DNA from 2 places in the Shewanella sp. WXL01 genome. Region 2 is predicted to be linked to the other one. Evidence: predicted binding sites of a transcription regulator. Region 2 holds the regulator's gene; the other holds the start of a gene.
What was found. The regulator ArgR, encoded in region 2, controls arginine synthesis, uptake and breakdown. The targets are predictions, from matches to a motif close to ANTGAATANNTATTCANT.
Positions count from the first base shown of each region.

Region 1: the regulator ArgR is predicted to act here: its motif matches at 4,023-4,040, upstream of G3R49_RS03965 (YjiH family protein).

Region 1 is NZ_JAAIKQ010000001.1:915,935-923,431, forward strand. Features, by position in the region: gene G3R49_RS03960 (two-component regulator propeller domain-containing protein) at 1-2,378, opposite strand, end outside; gene G3R49_RS03965 (YjiH family protein) at 2,536-3,894, opposite strand; gene G3R49_RS03970 (hypothetical protein) at 4,365-5,057, shown strand; gene G3R49_RS03975 (U32 family peptidase) at 5,089-5,991, opposite strand; gene G3R49_RS03980 (peptidase U32 family protein) at 6,003-7,004, opposite strand; gene G3R49_RS03985 (SCP2 domain-containing protein) at 7,140-7,497, shown strand, end outside.
Region 2 is NZ_JAAIKQ010000004.1:200,376-207,872, forward strand. Features, by position in the region: gene G3R49_RS12365 (Dyp-type peroxidase) at 82-1,020, shown strand; gene G3R49_RS12370 (SDR family oxidoreductase) at 1,267-2,064, shown strand; gene G3R49_RS12375 (AraC family transcriptional regulator) at 2,094-3,086, shown strand; gene argR (transcriptional regulator ArgR) at 3,179-3,649, opposite strand; gene G3R49_RS12385 (dicarboxylate/amino acid:cation symporter) at 3,939-5,213, shown strand; gene G3R49_RS12390 (META domain-containing protein) at 5,339-5,770, opposite strand; gene G3R49_RS12395 (hypothetical protein) at 5,915-6,139, shown strand; gene G3R49_RS12400 (GNAT family N-acetyltransferase) at 6,197-6,805, shown strand; gene G3R49_RS12405 (hypothetical protein) at 6,802-7,188, shown strand; gene G3R49_RS12410 (GNAT family N-acetyltransferase) at 7,229-7,497, opposite strand, start outside.

The DNA of each region.
Region 1 (7,497 bases), on a different contig from region 2:
TGCCATGGTGCAGGAGCGATATAAATATCTAAGGTTCTGGTAGGGCTATATTGTTGGTTGATGTTACGAGCTCTAACTTGAAATTGATACTGCCCTGGCGCGAGCCCGGTAAAATGTGCCCTGTAACTTTTTTGGTCACTAAACCATTGGTTATGTAGACCTTGCATTCGATACTCATAGCTGATTTGACTCGCGTGATGCAGGTGCACACTATGGAATTTAAATGCAAACAGGGCATCTTTATGACTGAGGTTAAGCATTTTTGCATAACCAATATAGCCTGCTTGTGAGAAGCGATTATTCGGGCCTAATTGCTGTACTTTGCTGAGCAATAGAAACTCGTCAATAACCGGTGTTTTTGGTGCGCGAACAGGCGGTAATGCAGATACTAGTATATGGTTGAATCCGTTAATGCCACCTAAATAAACGCGATTATCACTATCAACAAAACCTGCGCCAAAGTTAAATTCGTTCGCCTGCAGTCCGTCGATATCGGTATAGTTTTTGTAGGAATTTTCTTTGGGATTATAGACAGATAAACCGTTCGAGGTGCCAATCCAAAGCTGATCAATATTGTCTTTCAACATGAGGTAGGCAACATTGTCGATTAAGCCTGAGTCTTTATTTAATAGTTGTACCTGTTTGCTATTCGGGTCGAAAGCAAAAACGCCATCGCTGGAGGAAATCCATAGCTTTTCGTCAATGATATAAGCTTTAAATAGGTGCTTGCTGGGGAACTGTGGCAGTGTTTGCGGCGAATATTCGGTCATTTTACCTTGGGGCGTCATCTGAATAAGGCCGCCGCCATAGGTTAAAATCCAGTAGTTGTTTGCATCGTCCTGAAGAACGTTTGTCACTTCGTTGATTGGCAATCCATAACTATCATCGCTACTTGCAGCCCAGGTTCGAAATCCATTTTCTTGCCCCAAGAATAGGCTTAAACCGCCATCTTTAGTCGTCACCCAGGCTTGTTGCTGATTATCAAAATACAGGCTGTAGAGGTAGTCACTAGCTATGGTTTTTGGGTCGCTGGCGTTGTGGCGATACTGCTTGATATTGGCATTGTGACTGTCATACAGGTATAGGCCTTCACCTCGGGTACCTATCCAATACGTCCCTTCGGCGTCTTGTTTAATGAAGCTAATAAAGCTGTAAGGGTTAAAATCAGGATGTTCAAAGCGGCTAAACCCAATGATTTGTTTGTCTGCAGACTCATCTGCTAAATACAAACCTTGAGCAGTGCCTATCCATAGCTGATTACTGCTGTCTCGATAGATGCTACGTATGTCGGTATCAAGCAGGTTATGGTTGTCAAAGCTGTATTGATTGATAGTGTTAAAAACCAAGCCATTGAGGTAGGTCTTGCTTAAACCATCGCCTTTGCTGCCTATCCACAATTGGTTTTCTTCGTCAAGCCAGAGTTTGGTCATTGCCGTGCTGCGCAGGCTAGTGATATTGCCCGGCTCGTATTTGAGGTGCTTAAATTCACTTCTGTCCTGACTAAGCCATCCTAGGCCTGCATTTGCAAATGCAATCCATAAATTATTTTGTCTGTCTTGCTGTAGATCACTTATTGCAAAGCCCGTTAGGCTTGCTGGTAACATATCTTGTTTAAGCTCAACTAATGGGTTGCTGTATTGATCTGCAAGTAGTGATACACAAATTAGCGCATCTTGCTCATTGGCGACCCATAACCTGTGGTCTTCTCCCTGAGTTATAGCGTGAATCGGTTGATTTAAGGCAGGGTGTTGAAAACCATGAAATCGCTTGGCATGACTATCAAATAGCTGCAGCCCATTTTCGTGCGCTACCCACACCCGTTTTAAATCGTCAAAGTAGATGTGGGAGATATTCTCACCACTTAAATTGGCTTGATTAAGTTTATATTGGCCAGTGACATTGAGAGATTTAGGGTCAAAGATAAAAATCCCTTGGTCACTACCGAACCAGATGTTTCCTTCATTGTCTTCGCTAATAGCTTGTATACCAGTTTGTGGCAGATCAGTGACATCTTTAAAATGCTCAAAGGCATCGTTTTTGTGGTCATAGCGATTAATACCATCGCTTAAGGTACTCAGCCAGAGTTGTCCGCTCTTACTGTAGTAAAGGTGGCTTATGTGGTTGGCTGATGGGCCTGAGTTGCCATTTTTTAAATAGACTTTGATTTCAGCGCCATTGTAACGATTTAGCCCTGCTTGCGTCGCGACCCACAAATAGCCACTTTGATCTGTAACTAGATCGTTGACTGTATTCATCGATAAACCATGCTCAGCTGCTAGGGTTTCAAACTGTATAGATGCGGCAACTTGACCACTCAAAGCAAGAGTGGCCATCAAGGTTAAACAAAGTTGGCTGAGGGAGTTTACAAGCGCTTTCAAGCACAATTCCTATTTCAGTAAAAGGTATTAACGATACTGAAATAAGTGTAGGTGGAATTTGAATAATTGCGAGAAAATCAATGAAATACAAAAGGAGCACCGAAGTGCTCCTTTTAAGGTTTTAGGCTCTGCGCAAAGCCGCTTGATAGGTCAGGTTTTATACCAATAGGTGACCCATTAGGGCAATCACAGGTAGGGTGACCAGAGTACGTAGGATAAATACCATAAATAACTCGAAGAAGTTAACCGGGATCTTACTACCAATCAGTAGCGCACCCACTTCACTCATATAAATCAGCTGAGTGACTGATAGCGCAGCAATCACAAAGCGAGTGAGATCTGACTCAATTGAGCTTGCAAGAATTGATGGAATGAACATATCCGCAAAACCCACCACAATCGTTTGCGAGGCAGCACTTGCTTCAGGGATTTGCAATAGCTCTAGCAGTGGAATAAATGGCATGCCTAGGTAGGTAAAGATTGGCGTATGTTCAGCTAGAATCAATGCAACTGTACCAATCGCCATGACAACAGGGATAACGCCAAAGACCATATCAATGGCATTCTTCGAACCTTCAGATAAAAGTTGTTTCACGCCGCCCGCTTTCTCTGCGCGTTTTAGCGCTAGACCAAAGCCCCAACTAAAAATTCCATGTTCGGTAGGAATGCTCTCGCTATCTTGTTTGGCTTCACTACCATCGATGTATTCATCTTTCTTCCAAGACAGAGGTGGCAGCTTAGGTACTATGATCGCAGCAATAATACCGGCTAAACAGACAGTGATGTAAAAAGGTACGAATAAGTGCTCAAGCTTAACTTGTGAAATTACTACCAGACTAAAGGTAATGGATACCGCCGAGAAAGAGGTACCGATTACAGCGGCTTCTCTTTGAGTGTAGAAGTTTGTTTCGTATTGCTTATTGGTCATCAAAATACCAACACTGCCATCGCCTAACCATGAAGCCATACAGTTAACTGCACTACGACCCGGAAGATTAAATACCGGGCGCATGATTTTGGTTAGCAAAGTGCCAAAAAACTCTAGCAAGCCAAAGTTGAGCAGTAGTGGGAGTAACATACCTGCAAAGATAAATACTGAGAAGAGTGTTGGGATCAAGTCGTTTAGTACAAATCCACCTGTTGCCCCCGAAATGATTGGTTCAGGGCCAATCTGAAATTGTGCCATCACAATGAAAATAGCACCGAAAACACGTACTACGCTCCAAAATGGCGATACGTTAAGTAAGGTATTGAGAAAGTGGCTTTGAGTGACTTGTTTCGGTTGGCTGACTTTCACAACTATAGTGACTAAAGCCATTAACACGACAATGCCAGTTGCAATGGCTGGAATGATATCGCCAAAGTAGGCTTGCACACCTTTTGACAATACTGCAATTGGAATCGTGATTGCATCGTTATGACTAATCGGTGTCATAAATAATAACAGACCTATGATTGATGGGATCAAAAAGGTCAGTATGGTTTTTAAACTGTGTTGTTGTTTTTGTGTGGTCACTTTATTTGGCCTTTGTTCTTAAGTGCAACTGAGGTTGCGTTTAGCTTGCCGTCGCAGTTAGGTAGGAGTTCCTTCCCATAAGGGCGCAAGATTACTCTCAATATAGTTTGAAGTAAAATGATTAGTGGTTTGAATATTTATTTGCTTAAAGTGATTAGTTATTTTGCTGTCTGGTTCACATATTAAAATATATAACAATCAATGTGTTAAATAAATGTTTACCACTGGTTTGTGGGTGTCTTGTTTGGTGTGAAATGTATGTTACTTGGTGGGGCGTTATTTTTTGTTTTGAGCATGTCAGTTCCAGCTGCCACATCATGGAACTTAGAATGAAATTAATAACGAGTATAGCCAGTAGTATAATTACTGAACGAAAAACTGATTAACTTTACGTGAAAGCAAGAGGCAGCCCCATTTTTTTTTGTTCAACTTGAGTTAAGCTAGAGTTGATAAAAAATAAAAGCATACTGATGACACAACAAAAAAGAATTTCAAATCTAGCATTTCGCTTCGGTGCCCTAGGGATATTTGGGATTGCACTAGGATGGGCTATTGCCATTTTGATTGAGGTCGACAGTCTGTTGCATATCCCTGAGTTTATGGCGCGCACCAGTTTAAGCGAGCTAGGTACCTACTCAAAATCGCCTGCAGCGGTTTTTTTAAATGGTGGATTATTTTTTGGTAGTTTAAGTGTTGCTCTAAGCTGTTTACTGGCATTGCAATTATCAAAAGGCGTCGCTCACGGCGTCTTTTGGTTTGCTTTAGCTTTGCAGTTTATCACGTTAGCCGCTACGGGTTTGTTCCCTATGAATGTGCACCACCTGCATATGAATGCGGTATTTGCTTATCTTTGTTCAGGCGTTTTATTAGCGGTGAGTTTATTGAGTGTTAGCAAATACTTATCGCCGAAGCTGATGTGGTTAGCTAGAGTTATTGCGTTTTGGGTGGTTGTTGCCCATGTCGCTTTATTGGTTATCCCACAATACATTGAAATGTCGCAGTCAAAACCACTGCTTAATTACCTTATCGTTGTCGACCAAATCACGTCTATCTCACCAAAACCTGAGATTTGGTGGCAAGCCATGACTTACTGGAGTAGTTTGGCGTGTGTAGTTACTACAGCAATTATTAAACTAAATGCTGTGCGCAGCAGTTATCGCTAATCGCTGCGCACACAGTTATGTTGAAATATCCCTAGCTTGTTTGCGAAGTCATACCAGCTTGCCCAAACCAATAACCATTGCAATCTAATTGAGTGTTTTGATTTATGCCCAACTCATGGGATTGAAGCTCGTCAGCTCTTGAGAGCGCCGGTGCTGCAAGCTGCTCAAATGCCTGTTCAGCAATGACAAGATCATCAATGCTTCTTGCTGATAAACGCCAATAGTCGATACCCATTTGCTTCATATCATCCAATTCAGATAACAAGTTGATGCACCTGGCTGATTGAGTTTGAATGCCATTGAGCCTTAGTAGTGGTTGATTTTCCTGAGTCTGAACCAACAGCCCTTTTGGGTGCTGCTGACAGATGGTTTGGCAGTTGTCTTTATTTAGATTGAAGTGCTTAGCGGTAAAGCATCTTGCTGAGTGCGCTAATGGGATATGACCAAAACCGAATACTTCTACTTCAAATGCAGGCTTGGGCGTCATCACGTTATCGAGCCAGGCTTTAGACAGTTCATAAGGCATGACAAAACGAGTCATACCCTGTTTATGTAATAGCTCAAGTGAGGCGCGGTTGTAGTTGTTGATTGTCGGGCCGCAAACAAAGCCAAGCTTTGCCTGACTAGCTAGTTGAACCCCTGCCATATCATTGGCTTCAATTTGCCATTGGCCATTGTCGACGTAACGCTTAAGCTCAGTAAGCTCTGACTGGGCTTCAATGAGCGCCATGGTAGACAGAACAACATTTTTACCTGCATCGCTAAGTTGATGGACAATGGCAAGATAGTCTTTAAACTTTAGCTCGCGGCGCCTGCTGCAGACGGTTTCACCTAGATAAACCGTGTCTACCTTGCTTTGAGCTACCTGATTGTAAAAGTGTTCAGTATCTGCTTTTGACCAGCAGTAATGAATTGGGGCTAGAGATATTTTCATTGTGTTACTCGCTACTGCCATTGGCGGGCATAGGCCCCAAGTGTGGTGATTTGACCTTCAGATACCTTGGCAAGTGCCTGATCCCAGCTTGCTTGTGATACAAACTGCTCGGGTGAGCGCAGGTAGCTGTCAATGGCTTCACGCCATACTTTAGCTACTTGGGCAACATAGGCTGGGCTGCGTTGGCGTCCCTCAATTTTGAGAGAACGTATGCCAGCCTGAGCAAGCTCAGGAAGCAGGCTTAGGGTATTGAGGCTAGTAGGGGATTCGAGCAGGTGTTGTGGCTCATGTGTATGCTCGCTGAGATAGCGACCTTTACATACCACAGGGTAGCCAAGGTGCTGATCTTTACTTGAGCGCTCAATCAGCACTTCATTTAAACGAGTGAGTTTGTCGTCGCCATCATCTTGCCATCGTACATGCTGCGCTGGTGAGCATGAGCCGCCTGTATTGGGTGATTGTCCCGTCACATAAGAGGATAAGTGGCAGCGACCTTCCGCCATAATGCACAAGCTACCAAAAGCGAATACTTCCAAATCTACTGGACTCACTTTAGCGAGATCTTTTACCTGCTTCATCGACAGCACTCGCGGTAGTACAGCGCGCTCAATATTAAAGTTTTCTTTGTAGAACTGCAGCGCAGCTAAGTTGGTAGCGCTGGCCTGTACAGATAAGTGCAAAGGTAAATGTTTATGTTTGCTGGCGGCATAATCAAGCAAGGATAAATCTGCCACAATTAAAGCATCCAATCCAAGGTCGGCAGCGATATCTACCGCTTGATACCAGCGTGATTCTTCACCTGGTTTTGGGAAAGTATTAAGCGTGAGAAAGATTTTTTTATTCTGTTTTTTAGCGAGCACTATTGCTTTAGCGAGTTGCTGCTCGTTAAAGTTTAAACCAGCAAATGAGCGGGCATTGGTATCGTTTTTAAGTCCTAAATACACCGCATCGGCGCCGGCATTAAAGGCCGCTTTCATTGATGCTAGATTGCCTGCTGGGCAAAGTAATTCCATAGATATTGCTCTTGTTTTTATGCAGAAATGGAGTGTAAAAGTGAATGACTGTAAATGAATTGATTTAAAACAGGTTTCGCTTGATAAACTCACAGTAAAATGGCGCTTTTTGAATCTTCTAATCGCGGGAATCCAATGTCACAGGCTATCACTCAAAAAATCGCCAAAGATATTTTTACTTTTGCGCCAAAACTTAGCAGGCAAACTCTAGCTTTAGTGCCAGATAAGCTAAAACTCGACTTGTTGAGCCAGCTACTTAACTTGTTACTTGCAGAGCAAATTAAGCTGCAAGAACTCGATTTTTTACAGCATAAGTGGGTAGGGATTGTTGTTGATGATATCGGCTTATCGTTTGAGGTATCGATAGACAATAACAAGTTGCAGATAAGACCAATGGCTGACAGTGACGTGGTGTTTAGTGCCAACGTACCAGAGCTAGTGCTGGTGGCTGCAGGTAAAGAAGACCCAGATACCTTGTTTTTCCAGCGTAAGC
Region 2 (7,497 bases):
CTCATGTTGGGTTAAGCCCTATTTTTTATTATTGCAGTTTTAGTTACTTAGGCCGACATAGATAAGGTGGTAGATCTCAAAATGGATAATCAAACTATGCCTCGTGAACAACTTGGAATATGCGCTGAGGGTAACCTGCACAGTGTGTATTTAATGTTTAACGTCAATGAGGGAGCCGAAGCTCAACTGCGTGCATCGTTGGCTAGCGTAGCTCAATATATTTATGAGTTGACGGATCAATTTTCAGACAGCGCCTTTAACGGCTTTGTGGCGATTGGTGCAAACTTCTGGGACAGCTTTTATCCGCAAGGTCGCCCTGCATTATTAAAGCCGTTTCCATCGATGCAAAAAGATAATCGCGATGCCCCAGCGATTGAGTTTGATTTATTTGTTCACCTGCGTTGTGACCGTTTTGACATCTTGCACTTGGTTGCCAATGAAATTAACCAAATGCTAGAAGATAGCGTTGAGCTAGTTGATGAAGAGCGCGGCTTTAGATTTATGGACAGCCGCGACCTGACAGGCTTTGTTGATGGCACTGAAAACCCTAAGGGTCGCGGCCGTCAAGAAGTAGCGTTAGTTGGCGATGAAGACGAAGCATTCAAACAAGGCACCTATGTGCACGTACAAAAGTTTGCCCACAATCTAAGTAAGTGGAATCGCCTGCCAGTTCGCAAGCAAGAAGACATTGTTGGCCGAACGAAGGAAGACAATATTGAATACGCAAGCGAAGACAAGCCACTGACCAGTCACATTAAGCGTGTGAACTTGAAGTCGGCTGAAGGTAAGTCGTTAGAGATTTTGCGTCAAAGCATGCCTTATGGCTCGGTAAAAGAACAAGGACTGATGTTTATCTCAGTTTGCCGCACACCAAGTCATTTTGAAGAGATGCTTAAGAGCATGGTGCACGGTGACGAGCATGGTAACTTTGACCACCTAATGAACTTTACTAAAGCGCTTACTGGCTCGTCGTTTTTCGCGCCATCATTAGATTTTTTACTGCAGTTTGAGCAGGGTTAAAGTGTAAAGCCCTATTTAACCGCGCTTAAAGTAGATATAAAGCAATGCCTAGGCATTGCTTTTTTGTTGCCTTGAAGCCGCGAAATCTTGATACATGAGTTGTAATTTGGCCTGAAGATACCAGTTTGGCGTGATTGGAATGCACTGTGGCGTGATTGGATATGAAATGGCGTGAATGAATAGCATAAAATTTGCTCATCGATTGGCGCAAATGCCAACTTGGTGACGACAATGGAGAGCAAACAAATGACACAAGCAAAATCGAAAGCAGGTACAGCGTTGGTGACAGGTGCATCAAGCGGTATAGGTCTCGAGTTAGCAACAATTCATGCTGAAAAGGGAGGTGACCTTATTTTGGTGGCCCGCTCCGAAGGCAAGCTAACTGAACTTAAAACCGAGCTAGAGAAGCGCTATCAGGTAAAGGTTGAGGTTATTGCATGCGACTTATCAGAACCTGACTCGGCAAACGCGTTATTTGAGCAAACACAGGCAAAAGGTTTGCAAGTAGATGCGCTTATTAATAATGCTGGTTTTGGCGGCCACGGTTTGTTTCATCAGCGAGAGTTAAGTGCAGAGCAAGCTATGATGCAGGTAAATATGATCACATTGACCAATCTGACACACCTTTACTTACAAGGAATGGTTGAGCGAAATTACGGTAAAATTTTAAATGTGTCTTCAACCGCATCGTTTATTCCTGGTCCGCTTCAGGCGGTGTATTACGCGACGAAAGCTTATGTAACCTCCTTCTCACAAGCATTGGCGGAAGAGGTTAAAGCAAACAATATTACGGTTACAGCACTGTGCCCAGGCGCCGTTGCCACTGGCTTTGTTAAAGCTGGCGATCTTGAAGGGGTAGAGATTTTTGATAAAGCCAAAACTCCGCGTTCGGTGGCTGAATGTGGCTATCAAGCCATGCAACAAGGTGAGTTAGTTGCCTTTAATGAGTCATCTCTTAAGTTTATGCTTAACTGGATTACACCACTTCTGCCTCGCAAGCTGGTACTTAAGTTTTCGCGTCAGGCAATGGAAAAGTCGAGTTAATATATCAGCTAACCGTGGAGCCAACTGCAATGAAAACAGCCAGTAAATTTAATATACCGAGCAATTGGTTGGTGCTATTTAACGATTTAGGGCTTGAGCTTGAGCAAATTCTTGCATTCAGTCAACTCCCTGCTGGTTTGTTTAAAAGGTCAAAGGTGCAGCTAACGCCTGAGCAGTACTTTCAATTATGGATTGGGATCGAGGCTGCTGCAGAGGTCGCTAATATCGATATTGCACTCAAGTTTGCCGAGGTTATGAGTTTTGAGCAGTTTGATGCACCAATTTTTGCTGCGATTTGCAGCCCTAATCTCAATGCCGCAGCCAGCCGACTAAAGCAATTTAAACCGCTAATAGGGCCGATGATTTTGGACATAGAGCAAACAGTGCAATATACAGAGCTATCAACACGCTGTTATGGCCATAGTGGTAAGCTGCCTAAGGTACTGAGTTTAGTTGAGCTGGTGTTTTTTACTCAGCTTACCAGGCTAGCGACGCGCCAGCACATTAAACCAATTGATATAGTCGTGCCTGAGCAATTGGATGATATGCAGGCTTACGAAGATTATTTTGGCTGCAGTATTCGCCAAGGTGTGCAAACCGCGATTAAGTTCAGCGCCAGCGATGCTAAGGCGCCGTTTTTAACCAGTAACGAAACCATGTTGCACATGTACGAGCAAGGGCTAGTTGAACAGTTAGAGGCTATCGGCGCAAAGGACTCAACTTCTAGTCTGGTATTTAGTTGCTTGCTTGATTTGTTGCCTCAAGGGAAATCTGCCATTGATGATGTTGCAGCAGAGCTGGCAATGAGCAAGCGCACTTTGCAGCGAAAACTAACCGAGCAGGATTCAAGTTATCAGTTGGTGCTTAAACAGGTACGCCAACACTTAGCCGATTATTATTTGGAGCAAACAGACCTGCCGTTAATCGAAATTTCGTTCTTACTCGGGTTTAAAGAGTCGAACTCATTTATTCGGGCATACAGTGGTTGGAGTGGAGTATCGCCAGCGAGAACTCGGCATTAGTTGATACTCTTTCCTGCGTTAGAAACTAAAAAGCCACCTTGGCTAGACTCACTTAGACTAGAGTAGGGTGGCTTTCTCAATTGTGTTCAGACTTACTCGCTGTAGTTAAACAGTGATTTAACCGTCTCTAGCGTGTCATCAATGGTGGTGATATTTGATGGTGAGATGAAGATGGTGTCGTCACCAGCAATCGTCCCCAAAATACCTTCTGGCTTACCGATGGAGTCTAATAGGCGTGCGATTAACTGCGCTGCACCTGGGCTGGTGCGTACTACAATCATCGCCTGGTTGTGGTCAACATCGAGCACTAGGTTTTTAAGCGGGCTACCGGCCGTTGGCACGCCTAATTCTGCTGGTAAGCAGTAAACCATTTCTTGCTTAGCGTTACGTGTGCGTACAGCGCCAAACTTACTTAGCATGCGCGATACTTTAGATTGGTTTATGTTGCTGAATCCTTCCGCCTGAAGTGCGTTAACAATTTCACTCTGGCTACCAAAGCGTTCTTCTTTAAGGATCGCTTTAAAGGTCCTGACCAATTCATCCTGATTTTTGGTTGCTGGCATAATGTTAGTTTCTTCTTATGATTGTTATTCAAAAAACCGCTGTATTTTGAATAGAAATTGCATCAAAGTCAAGAATACCCCTTTGTTGGTGAATAAAAATTCACTGATTTAACTAAAGTGTGACAAGCGTTTGCGTGTGCAGTACACCTTTGTCGCAAAAATGCGTTACAAAGTGGACTAATTCTCAGTCAGCCTGCGTCACATGACGTAGATCATCTTTTGCCTTTGTATGTCTTGCTAGACTTGCCCCCGTCATTTTTTGCAAGTTAACAAATCAAGGTAAAGACATATGTCAACGCAAACCCCTTCAGTGTTTTCGCGAGCTTGGTCTCGATGGATGGCTGTTCCGCTTTGGATGCAAATTCTTATTGGTATGACGCTAGGTATTGCTGTTGGTGTCGGGCTTGGAGAAAGTGCAACTTACCTAAAGCCGATAGGAACTATCTTTGTTAACACTATTAAGATGCTTATTGTGCCGCTGGTGTTCTGCTCGTTAATTGTAGGTGTGACCTCCATGCAAGACACCGCCAAAATGGGACGGATTGGTTTCAAATCTTTCGTGTTCTACCTTGGCACGACCGCGTTCGCAATGACAATTGGCTTACTTGTGGGGCATATTTTGCAGCCAGGAGCTGGGCTAGATTTAGTGCAATCGGGCGTTGATGAAACCGTAAAGCAAGCGCCGTCGTTGATGGAAACCTTGATTAACATAGTGCCGACTAACCCTGTTGCTGCACTGGCTAGTGGTCAAATTCTGCAGGTGATTGTATTTGCGGTTGCGTTAGGTATTGCGTTAGTGCTGATTGGCGAGCGTGGTCAGCCAGCGATTAAAGTATTCGAAAGTCTAGCTGAAGCTATGTTCAAGCTAACTGACATGGTGATGAAGCTAGCGCCATATGGTGTGTTTGGTTTAATGGCTTGGGTTGCTGGAGAGTATGGTCTAGACATGTTACTTCCACTGATTAAAGTTATCGCTGCAGTTTACATTGGCTGTGTTTTACATATCGTAGGTTTTTACAGCGCTGCATTAGTCTTACTGGGTAAGCTCAACCCAGTGCACTTTTTCAAAGGCATTAGCAATGCCATTGTTGTGGCTTACACCACCTCAAGCTCGGCAGGCTCGCTGCCAGCTAGTATGAAGTGTGCTAATGAGCTTGGCGTAAATAAGAAGATCTCTAGTTTCGTATTGCCGCTAGGAACAACCATCAATATGGATGGCACAGCTCTGTACCAGGGCGTGACCGCTTTGTTTGTCGCTCAGGCTTTTGGTATTGATCTAACCTGGGTTGATTATGTCACCATTATTCTAACTGGGACTTTGGCTTCAATTGGCACAGCAGGTGTGCCTGGCGCAGGTCTAGTGATGCTAACTCTAGTATTAACCACTGTTGGTCTACCATTGGAGGGTGTGGCGATTATTGCTGGTATCGACCGCATTTTGGATATGGCGCGTACCACGGTTAATGTATGTGGTGACTTAACCGCAACCACCATTATTGCTCGCAGTGAAAATGAGCTGAACGTGCAACAATACCAAGCGGATACATCAAGCAAGGAAAGCTAACGCTAGAAAGTTGCAGTTAAGCATAATAAGCTCTGATTTCTGCATTCAAAACAAAGGCCGTAATATCGATATTACGGCCTTTATTATTTTGCAGGAGTGTCTGTTTTTATCTAGTAAATTCTTAGTTAATGTGACTGAGATTTAGTTAGCTCAAATAACACCTGACCTTGTGCATCAAGTAGGTACAGTTTGGTTTTAGCAAATTGATATTGGCTGACCTTAGGCAGTGAGTCCATGAACATCCGCTCTTGCTTCACTAGCCCATCAACACAAGCTTTACGGGTGCTGCCAAGACTTTGTAGAGTTAATTGCGTCTGTTGATACTCATAGCTGCCGCTAAAACGATTGCAGCTATTATTGCCTGACAATTGGCCGTCTTGTTCAAATGTGATTCTAGGCTTGCTGTAGGATGCAACTGGCTCACCTGCAATATCTGTTACTGACCATTGTCCAGACAAGGTTTCAAATAGCTGCTCGGCATTAACTGCAGTAGGTTGGTTTGAGCACGCTGTTAAGGCGACAACAAGTCCACTGACAGCTAAAAATTGTTTTATCATAAGGGCAATCCATCAAAGTCACGCGTTAGCGGCTATTTTAGCGATTGCTGCACCAAAGTGTAACTAGGCATCACAAACTAGCAGCTTAATTTATGTTAATTTAGGTGGCTAACGGAGCGATAGGCCATCTTCAGGGGAGTTTTAGTGAAAGTGTTTAAGATTCTTCATGTCATAGGCATCGTTATGCTGCTTGTTGGCGCAGGTTTGCTGTTGCTAAGTGACGTGTCTTTGCAAACTCAGGGAATGCTCATTACCGCTAGTTTAATTGGTGGTGGTTTATTATTAATGTCGCCTTTTCCGGTTGCGCTGTTTATTGAGTGGGCTCAAGCTCAGGATAAACAGGCGCAAGATAAACAAAAGCAGGATTAAGAGGCGCAAGACTCCTTAAATGACGAAGACCGCTAACAGCCCGCAAATACAATTTAAATGACTTATTCCAATATTCACTATCGTAATGCCAAGACTGCCGATATCGCGCAGCTATTAAAACTTGAGCAGCAACACCTTAATGATGAGCTGTCGCAAGCCGGCTCAATGGCTGCCAATATGATGCAGGGACAAGCGCTAACTAAAGTGCAGCTCACCAAGTTGATTGATGAGCATGTGATTGCGATAGCTGAGCTGCGCGGCGAGATCATAGGTTATGTGATTGCTGCGGATTGGTCGTTTTATACCGCCAATGAAAAACAAACTAAGCGCTCTCAATCATCCATCTATCAGTACATTAGTGCAAAGTTACCTGAACTTAGTCTAGATGGCAGAGCGCTAACGACTAACAATTCATGTCAGTATGGCCCTATTTGGGTTGCGCCGAGTGTTCGTGGAGCTGGTGTGTTTCAAAAGCTGGTGGAGTATTTATGCCTGCAGCTTACGGCAAATTATGATTATCTTGTGGCTTATATTGCTGAAGACAATGAGCGCTCATTTGCCGCGCATACCAACAAAGCCAATATGCAGGTGATTGACTTCATCAGTTACCAACAAAGCGACTATTATCTATTGGCACGAGCAACTAGTACTGAGGGTGAGAAATGAACCAATTTACCAAGCTGTTTGCCCCGTATTTAGACTTAACCCTATCAGCCTTTGATAATGCCAAGCTAGTGGCCTCCGTATTAACCGAAGCAGGTGAAACGTTTCAGGTGATGGAAGCTGAGCTTGTTATGGGCAGTGTCGCTAGTAGCGCCAATAACACCACTATAGGTGATGAGTCAGAAACTGAATCGAAACGATATTATCTGGTTCGTTGGCAGCAAACTCATATTGTTTGTGGTTTGATTAATGCTTATCAAGCAAGCCTGAGATTGATTGCCGATGATGAAGTTGTTCAGGCGAGTCAGTTAATTGAAGTACCGATTTTAAATATGCAGCAGTTGCAGTTTATGTGCATGGAAAGCGCGCATTTTGATCACTGCTAATAAGCTGGCAGCACGTTAGAAGTTAAACGTGCTGGGGTTATTACCCACAGCCTTTGAAGCTCATCAGGGTCAAGTTAGCTTGACCTTTTTTGTAGGTGAAAAACTTCTGTTGTATCACACTCGGAGTCGCTTGTTCTGCCCCTTCTTTTGTATCTGTACTCTCTGCATTAAGCTGCTCAACATCTACACGCTCAAAGCCGTAACGCTGATAAAAGTCATTTAGCTCAGGTGAGCAAAATAAAAAGCTAGGCTGCGCGGCCAGCTTCTCCTGCACCAAGGTTAGCAACTCGCCGGCGATACCTTGGTTGC